Regions from separate parts of the Bradyrhizobium sp. HKCCYLRH3073 genome, predicted to be linked through region 2. Evidence: predicted binding sites of a transcription regulator. Region 2 holds the regulator's gene; each other region holds the start of a gene.
What was found. Region 2 encodes LexA, which represses DNA repair genes until DNA is damaged. Its sites were predicted from a motif close to TGTTCNNNNTGTGTTCNG; they were not measured.
Positions count from the first base shown of each region.

Region 1: the regulator LexA is predicted to act here: its motif matches at 1,384-1,401, upstream of ACQR1X_RS04570 (helicase-related protein).
Region 3: the regulator LexA is predicted to act here: its motif matches at 1,932-1,949, upstream of ACQR1X_RS05180 (DNA recombination protein RmuC).

Region 1 is NZ_JBNPUD010000002.1:129,322-132,597, reverse strand. It holds gene ACQR1X_RS04570 (helicase-related protein) at 1-1,242, opposite strand, end outside; gene ACQR1X_RS04565 (DUF3108 domain-containing protein) at 1,777-2,553, opposite strand; gene rpmB (50S ribosomal protein L28) at 3,162-3,276, shown strand, end outside.
Region 2 is NZ_JBNPUD010000007.1:23,451-26,726, reverse strand. It holds gene ACQR1X_RS17640 (hypothetical protein) at 1-229, opposite strand, end outside; gene ACQR1X_RS17645 (ComEC/Rec2 family competence protein) at 1-17, shown strand, start outside; gene ACQR1X_RS17635 (hypothetical protein) at 399-839, opposite strand; gene lexA (transcriptional repressor LexA) at 1,130-1,828, opposite strand; gene ACQR1X_RS17625 (molybdopterin molybdotransferase MoeA) at 2,034-3,245, opposite strand.
Region 3 is NZ_JBNPUD010000002.1:272,870-276,145, forward strand. It holds gene ACQR1X_RS05175 (AmpG family muropeptide MFS transporter) at 1-624, opposite strand, end outside; gene ACQR1X_RS05180 (DNA recombination protein RmuC) at 668-1,900, opposite strand; gene def (peptide deformylase) at 2,071-2,598, shown strand; gene fmt (methionyl-tRNA formyltransferase) at 2,736-3,276, shown strand, end outside.

The sequences.
Region 1 (3,276 bases), on a different contig from region 2:
GTCCGGAATACGCCCCTTCTGCATCAGGAAGCCGAACACGGTGGTCACCAGCTCCGCATGGGCAGCCGGCGACAGCCTGCGATAGTCGGGAATCTGGCAGGTTTCCCAGAGACGCTCGACCGCTTCAGCGCCATGCGCCATGTCGCGCACCTCGGCATCGCGCGCGGCATGATCGAGCACGCGCAGATCCTCCGCGGTCGGCGCGCGCGTCAGCGCGTCATGCCCCGGCGTAATCGCCAGGGAGACCTGGAGCGCGCTCAAGGACGCGAAATCAAGCCTGGAGTTGCGCCATTGCAGCACCTTCACGGTATCGAAGGTGTGGTTCTGGAGCGCATTGACCAGCTCGGGCTCGAACGGCGCACAACGTCCGGTGGTGCCGAACGTGCCGTTACGCGTCGCGCGTCCGGCACGGCCGGCGATCTGGGCAAACTCCGACGGCGTGAGCCGGCGGAACTGATAGCCGTCATATTTGCGGTCGGATGCGAAGGCGACGTGATCGACGTCGAGATTGAGCCCCATGCCGATCGCATCGGTGGCGACGAGATAGTCGACGTCGCCGTTCTGGAACATCGCCACCTGCGCGTTGCGCGTGCGCGGCGACAGCGATCCCAGCACCACGGCGGCGCCGCCATGCTGGCGGCGGATCAGCTCGGCGATGGCGTACACCTCGTCAGCCGAGAACGCCACGATGGCGGTCCGGCGCGGCTGCCGCGTGATCTTCCGGTCGCCGGCGAATTCGAGCTGCGACAATCGTGGCCGTGTCACCATCGACGCACCGGGCAACAGCCGCTCGATGATGGGGCGCATCGTCGCAGCCCCGAGCAGCAGCGTCTCGTCGCGCCCGCGGCGATTGAGGATGCGGTCGGTGAAGACATGGCCGCGCTCGAGATCGGACGCGATCTGGATCTCGTCGACGGCCAGGAACGACACGTCGAGATCCCTGGGCATCGCCTCGACCGTCGACACCCAATAGCGCGGGTTCTTCGGCTTGATCTTCTCCTCGCCGGTGATCAGCGCGACGGCCTCGCTGCCGACGCGATCGGCGATCTTGTTGTAGACCTCGCGCGCGAGCAGCCGCAGCGGCAGTCCGATGATGCCGGAGGAATGCGCGAGCATGCGCTCGATCGCCAGATGCGTCTTGCCGGTGTTGGTGGGGCCGAGCACGGCGGTGACGCCGCTTCCGGGAGCACGGTCGGACGTGCGCTCGAAAGGCGAGGCAGCCGAAGAGGACGAAAAAGCCATTCGTTAAATGTGGGTCTCGAAGCCGGCGTTGGAAGCGCGTCGTTCACGCGCGACGGATGCGGAATTGTCGTGTGTCTGGAGAGGCTGAGATGCTGACCCCTGTCTCACATTGTGACGCATATAGTGCCGCAGCTTAAGCTTCGGAACGCCTTGAGAACGAATCGCGAAGGAATCGCTGACTCTGTCGGCTTTCAGGCTTCGTTCACCGCAACATCTCGCGCTCTGCGATCAAGCCAGCACTAGATCAAGTTTTCGCGGGCTCCACAAGCAACGCTTTCGCGATGGAACTGGCGCGCATTTCAGGGCGTCCCGAGTCGAATCAGAATCAGGGAAGAGTCAAACGGATTCACGCGCAGCAGACAGCATCCATACGGGGACCGGCAAATCGGAGGTCAACGCGGAATCTCCATCGCATTCAAGCGCGGACGGCATGCCGCCAGACCTTCACGCCACGGCCGCTGTTGCGGCTCAGCCGCTGACGGGGCCGTGCCACAGCGATGAGATTCGGATGTGGAGGAGCAGCGATACGAGGCGCTACTGGGTCTTGGCGACGTGCGGCGCCGCCTGGGTGATGAACGACGTCGCCTCCAGCATCGCGGTCCCCAGCGGGGTCGGGATCACCATCTTGAACGGCACCAGCACGCGGGTGCCGGCGATCGGCACGAAGAAGATCTCCATGTTGCGGGCCTGAGCCAGATATTTGATGACCGGCCGGTCCGGGATGTAGCCCGCGACCGGCGTGAAGTAGATCGCGCAGACCAGCGCCGGACCGCGATAGCCCTTGTCAGCCTTGACGTTCTCCATGCGCTTGTAGTCGAGCTTGAGCTCGTAGCGCATGCGGCCGTCGAACACGGGCGCAGCGCCGCGGCAGGAGTCCGGCGACAGCAGTTCGCCATTGCCCGGCACCCGCACCAGAGAGGCCGTCATCGGATCGAGCACGCCGCGCTTGTGGGCATCCGTCACCGGAATGCGGTCGGGATCGACTGGAGGCGCCGGCTCGATGGCGAAGTCCTTCACGGTGCCGTTCTGCAGATTGATGCGGATCTGCTCCGATTTCTTTCCCGTGGAGGTCGAGGCCTGGTAGCTCTGGCCGACCAGGGCGCCGTTGACGACGCGTCCCTGCACCGAGCCCGTGCCTGATCCTTGCGAGAAGCTCTTGAGCAGGCCGGCGGTGCCGCCCTGAGCCGCAGCACCATACTGATCATCCCCGATCTCGACCGCCCAGGTGCCCTTGCCGACGGGGATGCCGGCCAGGGAAGCCTCGTATTGAGCGTCCAACCGAGCCTGCGCCTGGGCGCCTTGCGCCAGCAACAACAGGCAGAGCGCTGCCCCGGCCGCGGCCAGGCGGCCCGAGAGAAATGAGGGAACCGAGATGATGGTCACGTGACGAATGATCCTGCCGATCCGCCTGCCTGAGCGCCGGACCGATCCGACGCGCCGTCCTTGCTACTTAAGCCAAAAACGCCTTCAAACAACGCGAACCGTCCGACAATGGCGGTTTGTCCAGCGCTTTGCGCCTGAACAGCACTCAGAACCGTCGTCCGCAGCGCTGCCGGAACCGAGCCGCGAACCTCCGACCGCGCCAGCATGCCGCCATTCCGGACCGTTCGCGGGATATCCATCCATCACGTCCGAATGCGCCCTTTATATGGTCTAAACTGCCGGCTATACTATTGATTACACGCCTGCTTTTCTGCTGGTCGGCGATTTCGGCCCGACCAGGAGGAGGCATGGGTCGCGTCCTCCGGGTTCGCCGGCCCGGCTCTCGGTATCTGCTGCGGCCTTCAAAACCTTGACGAAAAGCCGCATCCCCCCTATAGGACCGCATCTCCCAGAGACGAGCTGGACGAGTTTTGGACCCCCGCGGCCCGCCGACATAGGCGGACGAAGGGTGCGGGGACGAGAGAGGATTTATTGCCATGTCGCGGCGCTGTGAACTGACGGCCAAGGGTCCCCAGGTTGGCCACAAGGTCAGCCACTCCAACATCAAGACCAAGCGGCGCTTCCTGCCGAACCTGTGCAACGTGACCTTCA
Region 2 (3,276 bases):
AGAGCGAGCAGGATTGAGTGCCGGGCAGCTCGAACGTGCCGAGATGATACTCGGTGTCGTCTGGTCCATCGAACAGCGATGGACCTTCGACCAGCGTGAACGCGGCGCCCGGATAGCGTTGCCAGATGGCGACGTCATCAGCCGTGACCGTCAGCCATCCGAACGCAAGCATGTAGCGGCCGGGCTCGGTGATCCGTCCGGCCTTGTTCCAATCGATCTTGTTGACCACGGCGGCAAGCTCCCCCGGCAAACAATGCCGGCCGAGGGATGTCGTTCCTATCCGATGCGATGCCGGACGTTCGCCCGAGAGGACTTTGCGCTTGCAGAACCCAAGTTGACCAAGTCTCCCACCGTCGAAAGCGCGCTCACGACCGACAGAAATGCCGACGCGCAGGCCCTCAGGTGATGCTGATGCGGCGAATCGGTGTGGCATGCGACGTCGGCACGTCCTCGCCGATGTCCGGGCGACGCTCTGCCGGCTGCTTGCTGACCGGCAATTGCAGCACGGTGACGCGCTGGCCCTCGCAGAGCTGGGTCACCAGCACGTGGCGGCCGTCGGCGAACTCGATCGCGTCGTGATGGCGATCGGGAATGTGGGTCTCGATGCTGTTGAACTTTGCGACGCGCTCGCGGATCGTCCGGGTCCAGAGCCAGCGGCTGTCGTAGCGGACGTCCTCGGCGAAGGCCAACTCGGTGCCGGGCATCATGCAGACTGCGACGGTCGGCTCGCTCTCCAGGGCGAAGCCGCGGGTGGCGGTGCCACGGAAGGTCATCGAGATCAACGTCTCGCCGACCTTGGCGGGACGGGACGCAACCGCATGGAGGCTGTAGTCACACATCGGATCGCTCCTCGTTGAGAGATAGCCGACCCACGCTCCCCCCGGACAGGCGCAGGCCTCTATCAGAGTGGACATCGATGGTGATGTTAGCGCGCGCTTCGCGGCAATTCTGCGCTGATCTGCATCGCGTGTGCCCGCGGCCGATCACAAGCGTTTGAGCATGCCGCGCTGCACATCATGAAGTGCATTCGCGTGTGGCGTATTTTGCTGGCTGCTTCCAGCTTGGCTGGCTTCTCGCTCGGCGGCGACAGCGCGTGCGCCCGCCGCCGATCGACCGATCCCATTCGCGATCAGTACTTGCGGTACAGCCCGACCAGCTTGCCTTGGATCTTCACCCGGTTCGGCGGCAGGATGCGCACCTCGTAGGCGGTGTTGGCCGGCTCGAGCGCGATCGATGCGCCGCGGCGGCGGAAGCGCTTCAAGGTCGCTTCCTCATCGTCGATCAGCGCCACCACGATGTCGCCGGTGTCGGCGGTCTCGTTGCGCTGGATCAGCGCCATGTCACCGTCGAGGATGCCGGCATCGACCATCGAGTCGCCGCGCACCTCGAGCGCATAGTGATCGCCGTTGCCGAGCATGTCGGCAGGCACGCTGATGGTGTGGCTGCGCGTCTGCAGCGCCTCGATCGGGGTACCGGCGGCGATGCGGCCCATCACCGGCACCGCGACAGGGCGCTCGCCATCGTCTAGCGCGGGAGTGCTGGTGCGCACCTTGCCGAGATTGCCTTCGATCACCGACGGCGTGAAGCCGCGACGGTTGCCCGCGGCCTGCGACAGCTCGGGCAGCTTGATCACCTCGATCGCGCGGGCGCGATTCGGCAGCCGGCGGATGAAGCCACGCTCCTCGAGCGCCGTGATCAGGCGATGAATGCCGGACTTCGAACGCAGATCGAGCGCATCCTTCATCTCGTCGAAGGACGGCGGCACGCCGGCTTCCTTGAGCCGCTCGTTGATGAACCGCAGAAGTTCGTACTGTTTGCGCGTCAGCATTTCGACCTGGTCCCCGGTTTGTTGTTGTCCGAGTCCAGGAGCTGCGCCTTGAGCACAAGCCGGCTGAGAGCGCCCTGGAGTCGGACCGTCATCGCGTCGCCCGCAACATACTAAAAACAAATCATGAACGGACACTATATGTTCGATGTGTGTTCCGCAATCCTAAAAATATGATGAACGGACCGGGCTTTACCGGGGAAGCGGCTCAGTTCGGCAGGCGCAGGATCTCGCACGGGCTGCCGGCAGGCGCCTTCGGCGCAAACGCCGGCCGGATCACCAGCGCCTGCGACAGCGCGAGGTTCCCGAGCAGCGACGAATCCTGCTGGCTCACTGGGGTGGCTACCAGCGTGCCGTCGGCGCGCTCCTCGAGCTGCGCCCGCAGATAGTCCTCGCGCGAATCGTTCGCCCCCAACTCGCGGCCGAGCAGGGCGGTCTCGCGCGGCATCACGGCCTCGTCGCGGCCGAGCAGGCGCCGAATCAGCGGCACCATGAACAGGATGGCGCAGACATAGGACGACACCGGATTGCCGGGCAGTCCGATCACCCTGATGTCGCCGAGCCGTCCGTGCATCATCGGCTTGCCCGGCCGCATCGCGATCTTCCAGAACGCCATTTCGACGCCCTCGGCCTCCAGCGCCTGCTTGACCAGGTCGTGATCGCCGACCGAGGCGCCGCCGGTCGTGATCAGGACGTCGGCCTCTGCCGCGCGGGCGCGCCGGATTCCAGCGACCGTCGCCGCCATCGTATCCGCGGCGATGCCGAGATCGATCGGCGTCGCGCCCTCGCTGCGCACCAGCGCCCGCAGCGCGTAGCCGTTGGAATAGACGATCTGCCCCGGGCCGGGCGTCGAGCCCGGCATCACCAGCTCGTCGCCGGTGGCGAGCAGCGCCACCTTCGGCCGCCGCCGCACCGGCAGCGCCGGATGATTCATGCTGGCCGCCAGGGACAGGTCGCGGTCGCTGAGCCGGCGCCCGGCCTTCAGCAGCACCATGCCCTGGTGGAAGTCGACGCCGGCCGGCCGGATGTGCCGGCCTGTGATCGCGGCCTCGGTGATCACGACATGGCCGTCCTCGGCGATCGTGTCCTCCTGGATCACCACCGCGTCGGCGCCTGCGGGGACAACGCCGCCGGTGAAGATCCGCGCCGCCTCGCCGGGCCCGACCACGCGATCGAACGGCCGTCCCGCCGCGACCTCGCCGATCACCTTCAGCCGCGCCTTGGCCTTGGCTGCGTCGGCCGCGCGCACCGCATAGCCATCCATCGCCGACATCGCCTCGGGCGGCTGCGTCCGCAGCGCCGCGAGGTCGCGGGCCAGGATGCGGTGATAGGCCTCGTCCAGCCCGACCATTTCCTCAGCCAGCGGCTCGGTGCCGGCGAGCACCGCGGACAACGCATCGGAGACCGGCATCAGGGCCATGGGATTACCTTCGGACGAAGACGGGCAGATC
Region 3 (3,276 bases), on a different contig from region 2:
CCAGGACGACGGACGCGTCAACCCCGAGTTCTCGAATGCACTGACCACCACCAGCGCGCCGGCGGTCGAGACCAGCATGCCGATGCGGTAGGCGGCGACATACGCCGCCATGCCCGCGGCTTGCTCGCTCTCCGGAAGGCTCTCGACGCGGAAGGCATCGACCACGATGTCCTGGGTCGCCGACATCGCGGCGACCAGCAGCGCGGCCAGCGCGACCATGAACGGCGCATGCGCCGGGTCAGTCACGGCCAGCAGCAGGATGGCCGCGATCAGCAGCAATTGCGCGAACACCAGCCAGCCGCGCCGCCGCCCGAAGGCGCGCGTCAGCAGCGGCACGTGCAGCGCGTCGACCAGCGGCGCCCAAAGGAATTTCAGCGTGTAGGGCGTGCCGACCAGCGCGAACAGCCCGATGGTCCCGAGATCGACGCCGAGCTCGCGCATCCAGATCTGAAGCGTCGAGCCGGACAGCGCCAGCGGCAGACCTGAGGAGAAGCCGAGGAACAGCACCACGAGCACGCGCGGCTGCAGGTAGACGGCCATGCTCTCGCGCCAGGTGGGGGCGGGCTTGGCCTCAGGCTTTGCAGCGGTTGCTCTGATGTCGGAGGCGGCGTCAGGTGCGGTCATCGGTGGGTGGTAGCAGATCTGGACAGCTTTCGCGACGCCGCGGTCATTCCCCCGCCTGCATCCGCCCCGCCAGCGGAAACAGGTCCGGCGTCGCGCCCGCGCCCGGCGCAATGCGCGGAGAGTCCGCCGGCGCATCCGGCTTGCTGAAATCGAGCTCCTCGATCCGCGCGGCGCGCTTTTCGATCTTGTCGGCGGAGATGAGGATCTGGCGGATGTCCTCGCCGACATCGCCAAAATGCTTCTGCAGCTTGAGCACGCGCTCGCGCAGGCGGCCGAGGTCGTCGCCCAAATGGATCACCTCGTTGCGGATCTGGTCAGCGGCGTCGCGGATGCGCGCGTCCTTCATGATCTGCTGCATGACCTGGATCGCGAGCATCAGCAGCGACGGCGACACCAGCACGACACGGGCGCGATAGGCTCTCTGGATGACGTCGTCGAAGCCGTCATGGATCTCGGCGTAGACCGATTCCGACGGCACGAACATCAGCGCCGTGTCCTGCGTCTCGCCGACCACGAGGTACTTCTCGGCGATGTCGTTGACGTGGCGCAGCACGTCGGTGCGCAGCCGCTGCGCGGCGGCGCGCTTTTCGTCCTCCGTCTTCGCGTCGTGCAGCGCGGTCACTGCCTCGAGCGGAAACTTGGCGTCGATGCACAGCGGCCGCGTGTCGGGCAGGATCACGACGCAGTCCGGCCGCTTGCCGCTGGCGAGCGTGTACTGGAAGGCGTAGCTGCCCTTCGGCAGCCCGTCCTGGACGATCGCCTCCATGCGCGCCTGGCCGAATGCGCCGCGCGACTGCTTGTTGGCGAGCACGTCGCGCAAGGTCGTGACCTGTGTCGTGAGCTCGCTGAGATCGCGATGCGCGTTGTCGATGATGCCGAGCCGCTCGTGCAGCACGCGCAAGGAATCCATGGTGTGGCGCGTGGTCTGCTCCATCGATTGGCCGACGCGATGGGTGACGGCGTCGAGCCGCTCGTTGACGCTGCGCGCCAGGTCCACCTGCCGCCCGGCAAGCAGCTGCGCCATCGCGTCGACCCGGCCGGAGGCCTCGCTCTGCACCCGGATCATCTCGCCGAACCGCTGTTCGATCTCATCGGCGCGCATCGCCTGCTGGGCCGCGAGCTCGGCGCCGCGCCGGCCGGAGCGCACCACGGCCGCGACGATCATCAGCAGCAGGAGCAGAACCAGCACGCCAAACCCGATCAGCGCGTCGCTGGCGCGCACGGGCAGATCGCCGATCATGACGACGACAGGATTGAGGGACTGGCTGGCGGTCATCACCCCCCATCTATCCGATTCGCAAGAGCTCGCGAACGAAGAGAGAACATTTATGGTTAAGGCCGGGTAAAGAATCATGGTTAACGAGACATTGAAATTCATGGTTAGCGAAGTCTTAACTGCGAGCCATCACATTGACCGCGCCGGTTCCGCGGCTTAAATCGCGCGCCATGTCTCTAAGAGAAATCATCATCCTGCCGGACCGGCAGTTGCGGCTGGTGTCCAAGCCGGTCGAGAAGGTCACGCCGGAGATCCGGCAGCTGGTCGACGACATGTTTCAGACCATGTACGACGCGCCAGGCATCGGGCTCGCAGCGATTCAGGTCGCGCAGCCGCTGCGCGTCATCACCATGGATCTGGCCAAGCCCGACGCGAACGGGGAAGGCAAGCGCGAGCCGCGCGTCTTCATCAATCCGGAGATCGTTGCCAAGTCGGACGAGCTGTCGGTCTACGAGGAGGGCTGCCTGTCGATCCCCGAATATTACGAGGAGGTCGAGCGGCCGGCGCGTGTGCGCGTGCGCTTCACCGATCTCGACGGGCTGGTCCGCGAGGAGGATGCGGAGGGGCTCTACGCCACCTGCATCCAGCACGAGATCGACCATCTCAACGGCGTGCTGTTCATCGACTATCTGTCGAAGCTCAAGCGCGACCGCGTGATGAAGAAGTTCACCAAGGCCGCCAAGCGCGCCGGCGAGTAACGATCAACTCTCTCCTCCGTCATGCCCGGGCTTGACCCGGGCATCCACGTCTTGCCTCTCGCGTTGGCATTGCGACGTGGATGGCCGGGACGAGCCCGGCCAATGACGGCAGGATGAAGCCTTGAGGGGCGCACCAGATGCCGCTTCGCCTGATCTTCATGGGCACGCCGGATTTCGCCGTGCCGACCCTGCTCGAGCTCGCCGGCCACGGCCACGAGATCGTGGCCGTCTACACGCGCGCGCCGAAGCCCGGTGGCCGCCGTGGCTTGGCCTTGGTCCCGACTCCGATCGAGACCGAGGCGCGGCGGCTCGGCATTCCCGTGCTCACGCCGAAGACGCTGAAGACCGAGGACGCGCTGGCTGCGTTCTGCGCCCACCAGGCCGACGCCGCCGTCGTCGTCGCCTATGGCATGATCCTGCCGCAGGCGATTCTCGATGCACCAAAACTCGGCTGCTACAACCTCCACGCCTCGCTGCTGCCGCGCTGGCGCGGCGCTGCGCCGATCAACCGTGCCATCATGGCAGGGGACGCCGAAAGCGGCGTGATGGTCATGAAGATGGATGTCGGTCTCGACACCGGCGACGTCGCGATGGCCGAGCGTCTGCCCATCACTGACGCGATGACGGCGTCCGACCTGCACGATCGCCTGTCGCGCATCGGCGCCGACCTGATGGTGC